DNA from 3 places in the Schinkia azotoformans genome. Region 2 is predicted to be linked to each of the others. Evidence: predicted binding sites of a transcription regulator. Region 2 holds the regulator's gene; each other region holds the start of a gene.
What was found. The regulator Rex, encoded in region 2, represses fermentation and respiration genes when NADH is low (regulators of the CRP and FNR family bind a similar motif). The targets are predictions, from matches to a motif close to TTGTGAAATATTTCACAA.

Region 1 (5,775 bases), on a different contig from region 2:
AACGTCCACTAATAAACCTTGTTTCTTTGGTTCATGTCCGCCAACTAATGGAGCGATATACAGACCCATACCTAACCATGCTGTGGCAATCCAGAAAATTGCCAATTGAAGGTGGTATCCTTTCGTAATTGAGAAAGGTAAAATATCATGAATCCAAGTAATTCCAAAGAAGCTATCTGGTTCAATATAATAGTGAGCAAGAAGCGCACCAAACATGGACTGCACAAAGAAAAGAACAGCCACAACTGCGAAATATTTACCTACTTTAACTTGTGAATTTGTTACTGGTTGTTTGCGTAAATCAATTTTCGGAAACTTACCATCCTCATAAGCCGGATGCATATCTAAATGATAGCGATAGAATACGAATAAAATGATACCAATAAATAGAATTAATAAAGTTACACTAACACCAGACCACCAAACAGCGGATAGTCCCAGTGTATTGCCAGCATCTTCATAATAAGGCCAGTTGTTTGTATAAGTAATTTCGTCGCCTTGGCGCAATGTACTTGATAACCAAGCAGTCCAGAAGAAGAAATCGGAAATTTGTGTGATTTGATCACCTTCAGCTACATAAGCACGGTCTGTAGCAGGCATATGCTCTTCTTTAATTAAACCTGGTTTTAATCCCCAATTATCGCCATTTGTAAATACATCTTGGTAATAAGCTCTAACTTGTTCTAAACCATATACTTGCGCATCTGTTAAAGGTAATGTATCAGACTCTGCATCATAGCGATTTTCACGCATTTCTTTGATGACTTGATCTTTAATAGCTGCTTGTTCATCAGCCGATAACTCTTTATATGGTGCTCCAAATTTTTCTTCAGCTCGAAAATCCTGCATACCTTCTGTATACACTTTTAATGCTTGAGCTGTATAATCAGGGCCCATATAAGAACCATGACCTAATACAGTACCATAATCCATTAAGCCGTACTTTTGGAATACAGCCTGACCACCCATAATGGATGCCTTTGTAATTACAACATCACCACTAGGGCTCGTAATCTCAGTAGGTCTAGGTGCATTGCCTTTAAAAATCCCATAGCCCCCTACTAATAAAACTGTAAAACTAATTAATAATGTGAAAACTAAAATTGATTTCATAAGGGCATTCTTTGAAGTTGGTTTAGATGCCGGATCTGTATCTAGTTTTCTTACACCCATTTATTTTCACTCCATTTTTTCGATATTAGTCCTACGGCGCGCCTTTCACAATGAACATCATACAATCTTAAAAAATATTAAGGTGTGATTTAAAACAACAGTAGGGTGTGTTTTTAATCACTTATCACTATACACATAGTGTTAATTGTAAAAACCTTTTAAAATTTTGCACAAATATACTCTCGTAGCCTGTTCCACAATCTGTTAAGATTAAATTAACATAAGAGAATAGGAGGGAAATCATGGAGAATGTAAAAGAAGTCCGTTCGATTTGCGGTTACTGCGGAACAGGATGTGGATTAATTCTTGAAGTTAAGGATAATCAAATCATTAAAGTACGCGGTGACAAAGATGCCCCGGTAAATAAAGGGCAAACATGCGTGAAGGGAGCTTTTGCCTATAAATATGTACATGCAGAAGATAGACTAACTACTCCTCTCGTTCGTAAAGCTGGTAAACTAGTAGAGGCAACATGGGAGGAAGCACTTCAATTTATCGCTGATAAACTCTCAAGTATTAAAAAGCAATTTGGACCAACAGCTGTATCTATGTTTGCTTGTGCACGCACAACAAATGAATCAAATTATGTAACACAGAAATTTATGAGAGCAGTGATTGGCAGCAATAATATTGATGGCTGCAACCGTACTTGACACGCTCCGAGCGTTGCCGGTCTGGCAACTGTATTTGGTGACGGATCTCCAACAAGTACATTGGAAGATTTTGAGGAAGCAGATGTATTGCTACTAATGGGCTCTAACACTACCGAAGCCCATCCTATTATTTCAAACCGGATGAAAAAAGCAGCTAAAAATGGATTAAAAATTATTGTGATCGACCCTCGAAAAATTGACATGGCGAAAGTGGCAGACCGTCACTTGCAAATCAATGTTGGATCAGATATCGCCTTAATGAACGCCATGATTCATATCATTTTAAAAGAAAAGCTATTTGATGAGGCTTATATCAAGAGAGTTACACTTGATCTAGATAAATTACAAAAACAAGTCGAGCTGTATACCCCTGAATATGCTGCAGCGATTACAGGTCTTACACCAGAGGAAATTGAGGAAACAGCCAGAATTTATGCGACTGCTGGGAATGCAATGATAGCGTATACATTAGGAATAACAGAGCATCATTGTGGGGTCAATAACGTATTTGATATTGCCAACTTGGCCCTTTTAACAGGTCACATCGGTAAGAAAGGAAATGGCATTATGCCGCTTCGCGGACAAAATAATGTCCAAGGAGCAGGTGACATGGGTTGCTTGCCAAATCAGCTTCCTGGACCATTTCCGATTACAAATGATGAATACCGCAGACGTTATGAAGAAGCTTGGAATGTTACGATTGATGGGAAGTCAGGTGATACGCAGACACGTACATTTGAAAGAATGGAAAATGGCGATGTAAAAGCATTATATGTGATCGGTGAAAACCCATTAATGGCTGATGTTCATATGTCACACACAGAAAAGCTCTTAAAGAAATTAGATTTATTAGTTGTTCAGGATATTTTCCTTACTGAAACAGCTCAGTTAGCAGATGTTGTACTTCCTGCGCGGTCATGGGGGGAGGTTGACGGCACTTATACGAATACGGACCGCCGTATTCAAAGAGTTCGAACAGCCGTGGAATCTCATCCAAATGTTAAGGAAGATTGGCAGATTCTTTGTGAATTATCGACTTTAATGGGATACGAAATGAGCTATGAATCCAGCGAACAAATTTGGGATGAATTGCGGATTTTAGCCCATGAGAAATATGGCGGCATGTCCTACGCCCGCCTTGATCGGGAATATTTCTTGCACTATCCTTGTCCGACAGAGGACCATCCGGGAACATTCATTTTACACGAGCATTTACATGATGAAAATATTACGGATGCCAAAAAAGCACCATTTGTTCCAGTTGGTTATACAGCACCTATTGAAATTCCAGATGAGGACTATCCATTTACACTAACAACTGGACGCCGTTATGAATCTTACAATACACATACACAGACTAGATATTATCCTGATAATGTAAAAATTAAGCAAACCGAAGAAACGGTGGATATCCATCCGGAGGATGCTGCTAAACTGGGCATTGTTGATGGTGAAGTTGTCGAAGTTTCTTCCCGTCGCGGCTCTTTAGCGGTAAAAGCTAAAATTACCGAACAAGTCGTACCCGGCTTAGTGTTTATGAGCTTCCATTGGAGTGATGTTCCAACAAACATCCTTACCATCAATGAATTTGACCCTATCTCAGGTACAGCAGAATTTAAAGCTTGTGCAGTAAAAATAAAAGCCTTGCATTAATTTGAAAAACCGCTAAAAGTTTGTCTTTTAGCGGTTTTCTTATGTTTATAAAAAAGTCATTTATTACTGTCCTCTTTTTCTACGATCAGTAACTTGTTCTCCCCCAATTCCCCAATTATCTGTTTCCACCTCATCAATAACGACAACTGTTGTTTGTGGATTTTTTCCTAACACATCTTTTAATAGATTCGTAGCACCTTCAATTAGTTGCTTCTTTTGTTCTGAGGTTACTCCCTCATTTGTTATTTTAATATTTACATAAGGCATAAAACGTCTTCCTTTCCTATCAATAAATTGATATCATATTTAGATGAATAGTTAATATATTGTACAATTATGATTAACTCATATAATAGTACATTTCGTAGTTTATGTCACGCTACACTTCGTATTAGGAGGAACAATAATGGACAAAACCTCAATAATCGGTATTATTTTGGGTATAGTAGCAGTTGGAGTTGGTATGTACTTTAAGGGAGTGGATCCAAGCGTACTTCTTAATCCAGCAGCGCTTTTAATTATCTTTGCCGGAACTGCAGCAGCGGTAACAATTGCCTTCCCTACAAATGAAATAAAAAACGTACCCAAATTGTTTAAAGTACTTTTCACTGAACAAAAGCTACAATCGCAGGAAGAGTATATTAAAATGTTTGTTGAATTTGCAACATTAGCCCGCAAAGAAGGCTTGTTATCATTGGAGGCTAAAGTTAATGAAATTGATGATCTTTTTTTAAAAAATGGCTTAAATTTAGCAATCGATGGTCAAAGTCCTGAATTCATCCGTGATGTCATGATGGAAGAAATAGAAGCAATGGAAGAAAGACATCTGGCAAATGCAGGGATTTTCTCTCAAGCTGGAATGTATGCTCCCACACTTGGGGTACTCGGAGCCGTTCTAGGACTAATAGCAGCATTGGGAAATATGGAGGATATCGAAGCTTTAGGACACGCCATTGCCGCTGCCTTCGTTGCAACACTATTTGGTATCTTCACTGGTTATGTTCTTTGGCATCCATTTTCTAACAAATTGAAAAGGAAGTCAAAACAAGAAGTGAAAATCAAACAGTTAATTGTTGAAGGGGTACTTTCCGTGCAAGAGGGACAAGCTCCAGGAATTATTCAGCAAAAACTAGCATCCTATTTACCTATAAATCAAAGAATTCAGTTTCTAGCACAAGGAGAAAAACAAGATGCGGAAAAATAAAAAGAAGCACGAAGAAGAGCATGCAGATGAAACTTGGCTTGTTCCATATTCTGATTTGTTGACTTTACTTTTAGCGCTTTTTATTGTACTTTTTGCGATGAGTTCTATTGATGCTGTTAAATTTTCACAAATGGCCCGTTCGTTTAACAGCACCTTCCAAGGGGGAACCGGGGTTATGAAATACCCAAGCCCATTCCAACAGACTACCAATGAAGGAATAACAACCGATAGGGTTAAAAATAAGCAAAATAGCCAAGCTGAGCAAGAAAAACAAGAAATGCTGGAAATAAAAGATAAAATGGATTCATACATTAATGCTAATAATCTTAATGTTCAATTGATGACATCCCTTACTCCTGAAGGTTTAATGCTAACATTAAGAAATGATATTCTATTTGATTCTGGAACAGCGCAAGTCCGCGCGCAGGATTATGAGATGGCTAAAGAAATTTCGCAATTACTTGTGATGGACCACCCTAGGGAAGTTGTGATAAGTGGTCATACTGATAACGTACCTATCCATAATGCACAATTTGACTCGAATTGGCACTTAAGTGTTATGCGGGCCGTTAACTTTATGAAAATCTTATTAGAAAATCAAAATTTAGATGCACAAAATTTTAGTGCAAAAGGCTTTGGAGAGTTTAAACCTGTAGCAACAAACGATACTCCAGAAGGCCGTCTCTCTAATCGTCGTGTAGAAATATTAATCAAGTCTGTCGATCCGGAGCCAACCTCAGGCGAGGTTCAAAATTAGAATATAAATTCTGATAGTACTAAAAATACAAGGGGCTGACATCATTTAATGTCAGCCCTTTTGAAAAGGTCATCCTATCAATTTCTCTAGACCTTTAAACTCTAATTCTCTGAATTTACCAAGAACCTTTGCACGGTCAATGGTAAATAACGCCTCTTCAAGAGAACAACTTACAGGCACTTCACAATGTATTTTGGCCAATTTGCGTGAGAGGTGAAGCATCGCTAAATCTTGTTCGATTTTAGAGCGGTGTCCCTTTGATAATGAATCTAAATTCGCTAAAATTCCTTCAATCGACTCGAACTGACTTAAAAGCTTAACGGCCGTTTTTTCAC
Region 2 (5,775 bases):
CCCGGCTATGCAGGGATTACATCATCCCCATGCCGCCCATTCCGCCCATGTCAGGCATTCCAGGAGCTTCTTTTTCAGGGATGTCAGCCACTACTGCTTCCGTTGTTAAGAACATAGCAGCTACAGATGTTGCATTTTGTAATGCTGAACGAGTAACCTTAGTTGGGTCAACGATACCAGCTTCAACCATGTTTACCCATTGGTTAGTTGCCGCATTGAAACCAATGCCAACTGCTTCATTTTTAAGGCGCTCAACGATTACAGAGCCTTCTAAACCAGCGTTAGCTGCGATTTGACGAACTGGCTCTTCTAATGCACGTAATACGATGTTTTTACCAGTTTCTTCATCACCTGCTAATTCAAGAGCAGATACTTTATTGTATACGTTAACTAAAGCAGTACCACCACCAGCAACGATACCTTCTTCTACTGCTGCACGAGTAGCGTTTAGAGCGTCTTCGATGCGAAGTTTCTTCTCTTTTAATTCAGTTTCAGTAGCAGCACCAACTTTGATTACAGCTACGCCACCAGCAAGTTTAGCTAAGCGTTCTTGTAATTTTTCCTTATCAAACTCAGAAGTTGTTTCTTCCATTTGTTTGCGGATTTGGTTTACACGACCTGAAATAGTAGCAGATTCACCAGCACCTTCTACGATTGTTGTATTTTCTTTTGTTACAACAACTTTAGAAGCACGACCTAATTGCTCAATCGTTGCAGCTTTAAGATCTAAACCGATATCTTCAGTGATGACTTGACCACCTGTTAAGATAGCGATATCTTCTAGCATCGCTTTACGACGGTCACCAAAGCCAGGAGCTTTAACAGCTACAGCGTTGAATGTTCCGCGAAGTTTGTTAACAACTAATGTTGCAAGTGCTTCACCTTCAACATCCTCAGCGATCATTAATAATGGCTTACCTTGTTGAACTACTTGTTCTAATACTGGTAAGATTTCTTGAATGCTAGCAATTTTCTTATCAGTGATTAAGATATATGGGTTTTCAAGAACAGCTTCCATTTTTTCTGAATTTGTTACCATGTATGGTGAAGAGTAGCCGCGGTCAAATTGCATACCTTCTACTACTTCTAATTCAGTTGTAAAGCCTTTAGATTCTTCGATTGTGATAACGCCGTCGTTACCAACGCGCTCCATTGCTTCAGCAATTAATTGACCTACTTCATCATTGTCAGCTGAAATCGCTGCAACTTGAGCGATGGATTCTTTACCTTGGATTGGCTTAGAGATCGCTTTTAATTCTTCAACAGCAGCTTGAGTTGCTTTTTCAATCCCTTTTTTGATGCCCATTGGGTTCGCACCAGCAGTTACGTTCTTTAAGCCTTCGCGAATTAATGCTTGAGCAAGAACAGTTGCAGTCGTAGTACCGTCACCAGCAATGTCATTTGTTTTGCTAGCTACTTCAGCAACTAATTTTGCACCCATGTTTTCGAATGCATCTGGTAATTCGATTTCTTTTGCGATTGTTACACCATCATTTGTAATTAATGGAGAACCGAACTTTTTCTCTAATACAACGTTACGTCCTTTAGGTCCAAGTGTTACTTTAACTGCATTTGCTAATGCGTCTACACCACGTAGCATCGCACGACGAGCATCTTCACTAAATTGAATTTCTTTAGCCATTTAAGTAGTACCTCCTCAAAATTATTAATCAGCAGGATTCTGATTTTTTTTATTAATTCTATTAGACAAGGGTGATCTACTATGTAAAAAGACTAGTAGATCTATCTCACGAAAAATGAAAGTAAAGTGGGTCTTTGCACACTTCGTAACTCTATCATTCCGCGTTCAAGACCACTTAGCCAACAATTGCTAAAACATCATTCTCGCGAATAATTAAATATTCTTTACCTTCATATTTCACTTCTGTACCAGCGTATTTAGAAAAAATGATGCGGTCGCCTTCTTTAACTTCTAAAGCAACTTTCTCACCGTTATCTAATACACGGCCAGTTCCTACAGCTACAACACGACCTTCTTGCGGCTTTTCCTTCGCAGTGTCTGGTAAAACAATACCGCTTGCAGTCTTTTCTTCTGCTTCAACAAGCTCAATAACAACACGATCACCTAATGGTTTTAACAAGTGAAACACCCTCCTAAGATAAATTTTAAGTATTTTAATTATTAGCACTCATTAATGCTGAGTGCTAACACATTTATTATAATAAATAATTAACTAGATTTTTGCAAGTAAAAACTATATTTTTTTTGTAAAAATTAACCTCCCTGAACATTATTAACGAAATGTTGAAAAACCAATCATCTTTTTATTGGTTTTAAAATAATTATGTTAAAATACAAGAGTGGTTCATCTGATTAAACATAAAGGGGTATAACATTGAAAAGCAGATACTTGCTTACTATATTAATGTATATTTTTGTACAATTTTCGGGGATCTTGTTTGGTGTGGACTTGCTGCTTCGAAATGGGATCTCAAAGGATGATGCGGTGGCCATTTGGACGGTCATAAGCTTTAGTGGCGGTTTATTAGTAGTTATTTTGTTGTTATTGCCAGACATCAAAGCCCGTCATAATACTAACAATCGAGTATCAAGAACTCGTGCAGCAGGCTGGGCGATTTCCGGGATCTTTTTAGCGTTTTTAGCACAGGTTATTGCTGCACAAATTGAAATGATACTTGGAATCAAAATGGGCTCTGAAAACACAGAGATTTTAGTAGAAATCGCGATGCAAACACCGATTTTTATTATTGTTACTTCAGTAGTAGGGCCAATTTTCGAAGAAATTATTTTTCGGCAGATTATCTTTGGCAGTTTATATACAAGATTTAACTTTTGGATTGCCGCTATCATTAGTTCTTTAATTTTTGCAGCTGTCCATTTTGACTTTACACATATCATCATCTATACAGCAATGGGGCTTGTGTTTTCCTTTCTTTATGTTAAAACAAAAAGAATTCTGGTTCCGATTGTTGCCCACGTCTCCATGAATACCTTTGTTGTGTTGGTACGCATCCTATTTGCAGATGATATGGAGAAGCTGCAGAAGCAATATGAACAGGTGCAAAGCTTCGTTGGAGGGTTTTTACAATGAGAACTTCACCTTATACAATGGCACTCATTTATGGGGCGATGGGTGCTCTCTTTACATATTTAGCGATCCAAAGCGCTAAAGAGACAATTTGGAACTTTTCTACGATACTGTTAATGATGATTGCAACCTTCGACTTTTCAACAGCTATTCGATTTATTTTATATAAAAGAATGATTAAAAAAAGAAAATCATAAAACGGCTGCCTCAAAATAGAGATAGCCGTTTTTCCATGTGTACTTTTGAGCAAACTTTCCGGGGCAACCCATAAAATTATTAACTTAATGGGTAATGTTTTAAAAAATAAATTAATGACTGCAACTCAACTGCTAAATCAATATGATGAATTCTAATATCTTCCGGGACATTCAGTCTTGCTGGTGTAAAATTCAAAATTCCTTTTATTCCTGACGTAACGAGGCGGTCCGTTATTGGCTGGGATACCTGTACAGGAACGGTTAAAATGGCAACTTCCAATTCACCTGTGATTTTGCTTTCTAAATCATCTAAATGATAAACTGGAACACCTCCGATATCTGTGCCGACTTTCGCTGGGTCAACATCAAATGCCATCACAATTTTGGAATTATTGTTTTTCATAAAATTATAATGCAAAAAGGCGGTTCCTAAATTTCCTACCCCGATTAAGCACACCTTCACCACTTCATCTTGGCTTAACGTCTGCCTAAAGAAGGACAATAAATAATTGACATTGTACCCATAACCCTTTTTACCAAGGGCACCAAAATAAGAAAAATCACGGCGAATTGTGGCTGAGTCTACTTTTACCGCATCACTTAATTCTTTTGAGGAAACACGCTGTTTCCCTGAAGCATGTAAATTCGCTATAAACCGGTAATATAACGGCAAGCGTTTAGCAGTCGCTTGCGGTATTTTGTTTTTATCAAAAGACATACCATACCCCCGTTCTCCTTAATCAATATTTTCCTTTCTCCGAAAATCTCCGCTTTTTCCTCCAGTTTTCTCAACTAAATATGTTCGGCCAATAATCATTCCTTTATCTACGGCTTTACACATATCATAAACCGTTAACGCTGTAGCAGTTGCTGCTGTTAAAGCCTCCATCTCGACACCTGTGCTTCCCTTTGTTTTAACAGTTGTTTCGATATGTAAAATATACTCAGGGGCTTTCTCTTCCCATGAAAAAGAAATATCCACACCCTTTAGCATCAATGGATGACACATCGGAATCCATTCGGATGTTTTCTTGGCTGCCATCACTCCGGCTACTTGAGCAACAGCTAATACATCGCCCTTTTTCATTTTATTTTCTTTTATTTTTGTATAGATTTCTTCATTTACTTGTATGCTAGAATGGGCAATGGCAGTACGAGTAGTTTCATTTTTTTCAGTGATATCGACCATTTTCGCACGGCCTTCTTCATTAAAATGAGTAAAGGACATTCTTCATTCATCTCCCGACTTACACATATTTTAATACAAAAAAGTTTAGGATGATATTTATTTTTGTCAAAAAAGGAGATTTGTTGCTCGTTTGACATTGTATAAGCTAAACTATGATTTGAAGAGGTGAACCGATATGATACTACTTCAAGTCAACCAACTTACGAAATATTATGGTGCTGATCTTATTTTATCTAATATTAAATTAGAAGTACAATCAAAAGATAGAATTGCTCTAGTTGGAAGAAATGGAGCAGGGAAATCTACTTTATTGAAAATTATCTCAGAACAAATGTCGTATGATGGCGGCGAAATCATTAAGCCAAAAAATTTAATGATCGGTTATCTTGCTCAAGATACCGGCTTGGAATCTAGTCTTTCTATTTGGGATGAAATGTTGACTGTTTTTCACCATCTTCAAATAAAAGAAAAGAAGCTGCGTGAACTGGAAACAAAAATGGGTGATCCTTCCTATTTAGATGATACCGAAAAATACGAAAAATTATTAAAAGAATACGACGAACTGCAAGTAACCTTCAAGGATGAAGGCGGCTATCAGTATGAAGCTGACATCCGAACGGTTTTACATGGGCTTAATTTCGGTGATTTTGATTATTCGACAGCGATTGCAACCTTAAGCGGCGGTCAAAAAACCCGCTTGGCAATGGCTAAGCTGCTTTTAACAAAGCCGGATTTATTAATTCTTGATGAACCGACGAACCATTTGGATATTGAAACGCTGGGCTGGCTTGAACAATATTTGCAAGGTTATCCTGGTGCTCTACTAATCGTCTCCCATGACCGCTATTTTCTAGATAAAGTTGTGACTCAAGTCTATGAATTATCACGGACGAATTGTCGCCGCTATGTAGGAAACTATAGTAAATATTTAGAGCAAAGTGCAGCCGTTTACGAGCAGGAACTAAAGTCTTTCGAAAAGCAACAAGAGGAAATTGCAAAATTAAAGGATTTCGTCCAAAAAAATATTGCAAGAGCGTCAACAACAAAACGGGCACAAAGCCGTAGGAAGCAGCTTGAAAGAATGAAAGTAATGGACCGCCCACTTGGAGATGAAAAGTCAGCCTCATTTTCCTTTGATATTGAAAGACAAAGCGGCAACGATGTGTTAATGGTGGATTCTTTAACCGTTTCCTATCAAGGAAAGGAGCCGATTCTTACAAACGTATCCTTCGGGCTTAAGCGTGAAGAAAGTGTTGCCTTAGTTGGGCCGAATGGAATTGGAAAGTCCACATTGCTTAAGGCGATTACTAAGCAGCTT
Region 3 (5,775 bases), on a different contig from region 2:
AGAAATATCGCCTTTTTGTTTTGCTTCTATAATCGTTTCAGCAGCTAATCTTCCTGATGTCATCGCCATATTTGATCCTTCACGGTGTATTCCGTTTACAAATTGAGCAGCATCACCAACGACTAACACGCCATCACCGTATAATTTCGGAATTGAATTATATCCGCCTTCTGGAATTAAGTGAGCTAAATATTCAGCTGATTCACCATCCTTAATTAGCGGCTTAACCATTGGGTGGTTTTTCACATATTCCAACAGCTCATATGGTTTAATTTTTTCTTTCACCATACTTGATAAAGTTGCACCAACACCAATGTTTATACTTTCCTTGTTTGTATAAATGAAGCAGGTACCTAGATTACCTTTTGTACCATCACCAAAGATTTCAATGGCAACCCCTTGGTTATCACCGACATTAAATCGGTCATTGATCACATCTTTTGGTAGATTAATAACCTCCATTGCACAAAGAGCAACCTCATCCGGGCGAAGCTCTCTATGAAAGCCAAGCTGTTTTGCTAAAAGAGAGTTAACTCCATCAGCCAAAACTACAACATCAGCATATACATCCCCGTCCGGGCGGTCAGTGCGAACCCCTACGACTTTTCCGTTTTCAACGATACATTCAAGGACCACGGTTTCATTAATAAGAAGAGCACCAGCTTCTACAGCCTTATTTGCAAACCATTGGTCAAACTTAGCACGAAGAACTGAGAAGCAATTGTATGGAGCTTCACCCCACTCTTCATTTTTGACGCTTGATGTCACACATGACTTTTTATCCATCAACCATGCTCTTTGTTCAATGATCGGTCTTTCAAGCGGTGCATCCTTCCAAAACTCGGGAATAATGTCTTCCAACTGCTTTCTGTATAGAATACCACCCATTACGTTTTTAGCACCAGGGTATTCACCACGTTCAATTAATAAGACTTTTAATCCTGCTTTGGCACTTGTATAAGCACATGCAGAACCCGCGGGTCCCGCACCTACAATAATAACATCAAATTTCTCAGACATGCTCCATTACACCTCCGGACTTTTCTAGTGCTGCTTTGAATTCTTGAATGAGTAACGGAAGAATCTCCATCGCATCCCCAACAATTCCATAATGCGATGCATCAAAGATGGCTGCATTAGGGTCTTTGTTTACAGCAATAATAAGTTCAGAGTTTTTCATTCCAACAACATGCTGAATAGCACCGGAAATTCCAAATGCAAAATAAATTTTTGGTGATACCGTTTCACCTGTCTGGCCAATTTGCAGGTGGTGATCAAGCCAGCCAGCCTCAACTACATCACGAGTACCGCCTACTGTTGCACCAATCACATCAGCAAATTCATATAGCAACTGGAAGTTCTTTTCATCCCCCATACCTTTACCGCCGGCCACAATAATATGGGCATCGGCCAAGCTTGCTTTTTTCGTTGTATCCCTAACAATCTCTAAAACTTTTGTTCGAAGACTCTTTTCCTCTAAACCTAGCTTTTCCTCAATAACAGTTCCGTTGCGGCCTTTTTCAGGAGGCAATGCCTTCATAACCTTAGGTCTTACTGTTGCCATTTGCGGGCGGTGTTTTTTACAAAGAATGGTCGCCATGATATTTCCACCAAATGCAGGACGACTTGCTTCAAATAGACGTTTCTCTACATCTACGTCGAGCATCGTCGTATCCGCCGTCAATCCGGTGCTAATATCTGTAGCTATCGCACTTGCTAAATCCTTCCCGTTAGACGTTGCACCATAAAGAATGATTTCCGGTTTATATTTTCTTATTAAATGACTTGCACCATGCATAAATGGCTCTGTCCGATAGTTTTGAAGAATGGGATCATCGATTAGATACACTTCGTCAGCACCATATTCAAAACAAGTATTCGCCAAACCTTTAATATTATTTCCCAAAAGGAAACCTGCCAGCGGCACCTCTAGTTTATTCGCTAAATCACGCCCGGCACCTAAAAGCTCAAGTGATACTCCAGCAATTTCGCCTTCACGCTCTTCAATAAATACCCAGACGCCTTTATATTCTTCGATCATATTACATCCCCCTATTTACTGCCCGAAAAGTTCGCTCTTTTCAGCAAAGATAGTTGATACGATTTCCTTAACCTGTTCATTTGGGCTGCCTTCTAAAATTTTAGCCTTTTCAGGCGGCTGTGGTGCCCACATCTTTCCAACAATCGTTGGTGAACCTTTTAAGCCAAGTTGTGCAATATCTACTCCTTCAAAATCGTCAACTGTCCAAATAACCGGTTGATACCTTGCTGCTTTAATCATATTTGGCATTGGTGAATATGAAACTTCGTTGATTTCTTTTTCGACAGTAATTAAACATGGCAGCTGCGATTGGATCACTTCGTAGCCATCTTCAATTTTACGGTGAATTTTAATATACTTTTCGCTTTCATTCACTTCATCAATTTTTATGACTTTTGTAACAGGTGGAATATTTAACCGTCTTGCTATTCCAGGTCCAACCTGTCCTGTATCCCCATCAATGGCATGTAAACCGCAAATCACTAAATCAATTGGATCATTTTTTGATATTTTATCGAGAGCATTGTACAATGCATAGCTGGTAGCCAATGTATCCGCACCGGCAAACCTGCGGTCGGTAATCAGATAGCCTGCATCTGCTCCAATTTCGATACACTTCTTAATAACCTCTGTAGCTTGTGGTGGCCCCATCGATAAAACGGTAACCTTTCCACCTACCTGCTCTTTAATACGAACTGCCTCTTCCACGGCATGACCATCATAAGGATTCAATATCGCAGGAACTCCACGGCGGTCCAATGTGTTCGTTTTTGGATTAACCTTGATGATTTTTGTGTCTGGAACTTGTTTTACACAAACAACGATGTGCAAAAGAAACACACTCCTCTCGAATAAACCACACTTTTTTTAGAAAACCGTAAATCAAATACACCTTGGCGTATTTGCGCCCAGATTTTTTCGAGCTTGCTCGAAAAACTACCTCTGAAAATCGCAAGGCTCGCCGGAGGCTTAACTTTATTCAGTAGCGAACTTCTGCTGAATAAAGTTAAATGTTATATTAAAAGAGTTTAGAAACAAGAATACTATTTCTATTCTCTAAATAACCACAATCTAAAAAAATTAAAGCAAACGTTTTCAATGTTTTAATAATCCAATAACACTATTCCCACCGTAGTTACATTAACCTATGTTGTTATATATATTTTCAATTGTACAATTGTTCACAAACTTTTTAAAGAGTAATTTTGACAAATTTGCAAATTTTTTAAAAACATTTTTCGAACATTTTTTTAGACAAATAAAAAACGTTAAATCCATCTGTGATTTACATCACTCACATGGTGTAAAAGTTATTATATATTTAATATAAACTACTATTAGGAGGTACATGATTTATGTCATTAATAATAACAAGCACAATGAATGTTGGAGATATCGTTACACAATATCCACAGGCTGCTGACTTATTTAAAAAATACAAAATTGATTTTTGCTGCGGTGGAAATCGACCTCTACATGATGCCATTCTTGAAAAAAACTTAAACGAAGATGAAATTGTACAGGCGTTAAATGAAGGCTATGAGAAAATGCAAGCAATGAACACTGAAACTACGAACTGGCAAGAAGTTTCAAGTGCAGACCTAATCGATCATGTAATGCAAACACATCATGCCTATTTAACCGACGAGCTTCCAATGCTTGGACAATTCGTTACAAAAATTTATCGTGTACATGGTTCAAACCATTCTGAACTAGGCGAAGTGTACAATCATTTTCATGATTTAAGCAAGGAATTAATGGAACACATCATTAAAGAAGACGAAGTTATTTTCCCTCTAATAAAAGCATATGAAGCTGGCCCTACTTCAGAAAAACTTGAAGAAGTTAAAGCAGCTATTACTGAGCTTGAGAAAGAACATGATCATGCTGGAGATTTATTGAAGCTTATCCGCGAAATTACCAATGATTACGAATTACCAGTGGATGCTTGTATGACTTATACAACTACATTCCAAAGATTAGAAGCACTTGAGTCTGATATGTTTATCCATGTTCATAAAGAAAATAACATCTTATTCCCACGTTATTTGAATAAGTAATAAGAAAAGCGTAAGCGCCCGTTCAGCGAAGTTTACGAGTCGCTGGGCGCTGAAGCTAGACAATGTTTGAAAAAATTAATAGACATGAGTCACCCCATGTCTAGAATTAATATCCATAATCCCAGTCAACAACGTCCTCTTTGAAGCCAATAACCATTACATTTCCTAAATCCACTTTGTGATTGTTAAGAGTACAAGTACAATTTTCATCGCCGCATTGTTGCTTAATTTCCTCCAAAGTTTCCTTCTTAATATCCTCTAAAACGATAACCTCCTGTTGATTACGGTAAAGTACAGCTGTACCCGCCATAATTCAATGCGCCACCTTTCATTTTCTCTCACCATTTTTGTTCTCTATATTTCTCATTATACGCCTGTCTATTTTTTATACCATAAGTTTGTGAATAATTTCACATTTATGGCAAAAAATATAAAACATTTTGTTACAAAACAAAAAATCAGATTCTACTAATATGAAAAGTGTTATAATTATTTATATCGACAACTTCGGTTTAAGCGCTTTCAATCGCTGCTAGATAAAGGACCCTCTACAAAATAGAGAGTCAAAAATAGAAACTAACTAATCATATTAGTTATCATTATAAAGATCACAAATATATTGAATTACAGATTGGTCTTCTGTTTTTGTTTGCTTTTTATCTTCCGGCTTTACCTCAACTGTATTTGGCATTTAAAATCTTCCTTCCTGCTATTTTGGTTTTTAAATTTATCAATATTTTCTGATAATTTTAAACCCGAATGCTCATTTAGTCAACACCATAATCAATAATTTTTCCTAGAAATTTGTGTCATTTTTGCGAAAGCAATATCATAAAACCAAGGAATATCCGAATATTGTAAAAAGTATATAAAAAAGGCTGCCGATATGACTGGCAGCCATCACTTAAATTTAAATTATTAATCTCTTATCGGCAGCTTCTCATTTTTAGGAGAAGGAAATAAAGGCCGGTCACCGTGACCTTTATAGTCGCGTAAATATTCCTTTAGCGCCTTTTTCACATTTTTTCCTAAAGGAAGCTTTTTATGATCGGATTGTTCGTCTTGCTTATCAAATTCGTCATTTTCAACTACAACTTTAAGCATCTTGACAAACCTCCTTTAAATAGATTGGAGTTTCCCCTAATTAAATTATAATAGATTTAGGCAAATACAGAAATAGGCAATTGCTCACTTATCCTAAATATATCTTACTGTCTCATCCAAATGTTCAGCTGAAGCAGCTACTTTCTCAGTTGCGGTCCCAATCTGCTCGATCACCTTTACTAATCCATCTACTTTATCCTCTACACTTTGAATTTCTTGTATTGATTCATTAATGGACTTCGAAATATTTTCAAACGCTTCGCTCGTAAAATTGGACTCGTTCTCTCCCTGGACAACCATTGCTTGCACTTCATTAATCGAATTCACTACTTCTATTGTATATTCATTAGATTTACCAATTAATGTACTTATTTCAGAAACTGATTTTTTTGTCTCATCCGCGAGCTTCCGTACCTCATCCGCTACAACAGCAAATCCTTTTCCATATTCCCCTGCCCTTGCCGCTTCAATCGCTGAATTTAATGCCAGCAAATTGGTTTGTTCAGCTATATCCTGGACAATGGAAACAACCTTTTTAATTTGTTCACTGGAATCATTAAGCTGTAAGAT

Region 1: P9E47_RS14075 (nitric-oxide reductase large subunit) is a predicted target of Rex. The motif match lies at 1,330-1,347, and genes of this name have one in related genera.
Region 3: ric (iron-sulfur cluster repair di-iron protein) is a predicted target of Rex. The motif match lies at 3,211-3,228, and genes of this name have one in related genera.

What each region holds. Positions count from the first base shown of each region.
Region 1 is NZ_JARSMD010000022.1:58,429-64,203, forward strand. It holds gene P9E47_RS14075 (nitric-oxide reductase large subunit) at 1-1,173, opposite strand, end outside; partial or broken gene P9E47_RS22945 (hypothetical protein) at 1,416-1,574, shown strand; gene fdhF (formate dehydrogenase subunit alpha) at 1,554-3,479, shown strand; gene P9E47_RS14090 (4-oxalocrotonate tautomerase family protein) at 3,543-3,746, opposite strand; gene motA (flagellar motor stator protein MotA) at 3,886-4,683, shown strand; gene motB (flagellar motor protein MotB) at 4,670-5,440, shown strand; gene P9E47_RS14105 (5'-3' exonuclease) at 5,510-5,775, opposite strand, start outside.
Region 2 is NZ_JARSMD010000034.1:3,534-9,308, forward strand. It holds gene groL (chaperonin GroEL) at 17-1,642, opposite strand; gene groES (co-chaperone GroES) at 1,818-2,102, opposite strand; gene P9E47_RS19505 (CPBP family intramembrane glutamic endopeptidase) at 2,358-3,074, shown strand; gene P9E47_RS19510 (YdiK family protein) at 3,071-3,268, shown strand; gene P9E47_RS19515 (redox-sensing transcriptional repressor Rex) at 3,348-3,986, opposite strand; gene moaC (cyclic pyranopterin monophosphate synthase MoaC) at 4,005-4,496, opposite strand; gene P9E47_RS19525 (ABC-F family ATP-binding cassette domain-containing protein) at 4,633-5,775, shown strand, end outside.
Region 3 is NZ_JARSMD010000019.1:164,416-170,190, reverse strand. It holds gene P9E47_RS11700 (FAD-dependent oxidoreductase) at 1-1,020, opposite strand, end outside; gene P9E47_RS11695 (electron transfer flavoprotein subunit alpha/FixB family protein) at 1,013-2,041, opposite strand; gene P9E47_RS11690 (electron transfer flavoprotein subunit beta/FixA family protein) at 2,057-2,872, opposite strand; gene ric (iron-sulfur cluster repair di-iron protein) at 3,397-4,101, shown strand; gene P9E47_RS11680 (hypothetical protein) at 4,208-4,411, opposite strand; gene P9E47_RS11675 (hypothetical protein) at 5,020-5,205, opposite strand; gene P9E47_RS11670 (globin-coupled sensor protein) at 5,299-5,775, opposite strand, start outside.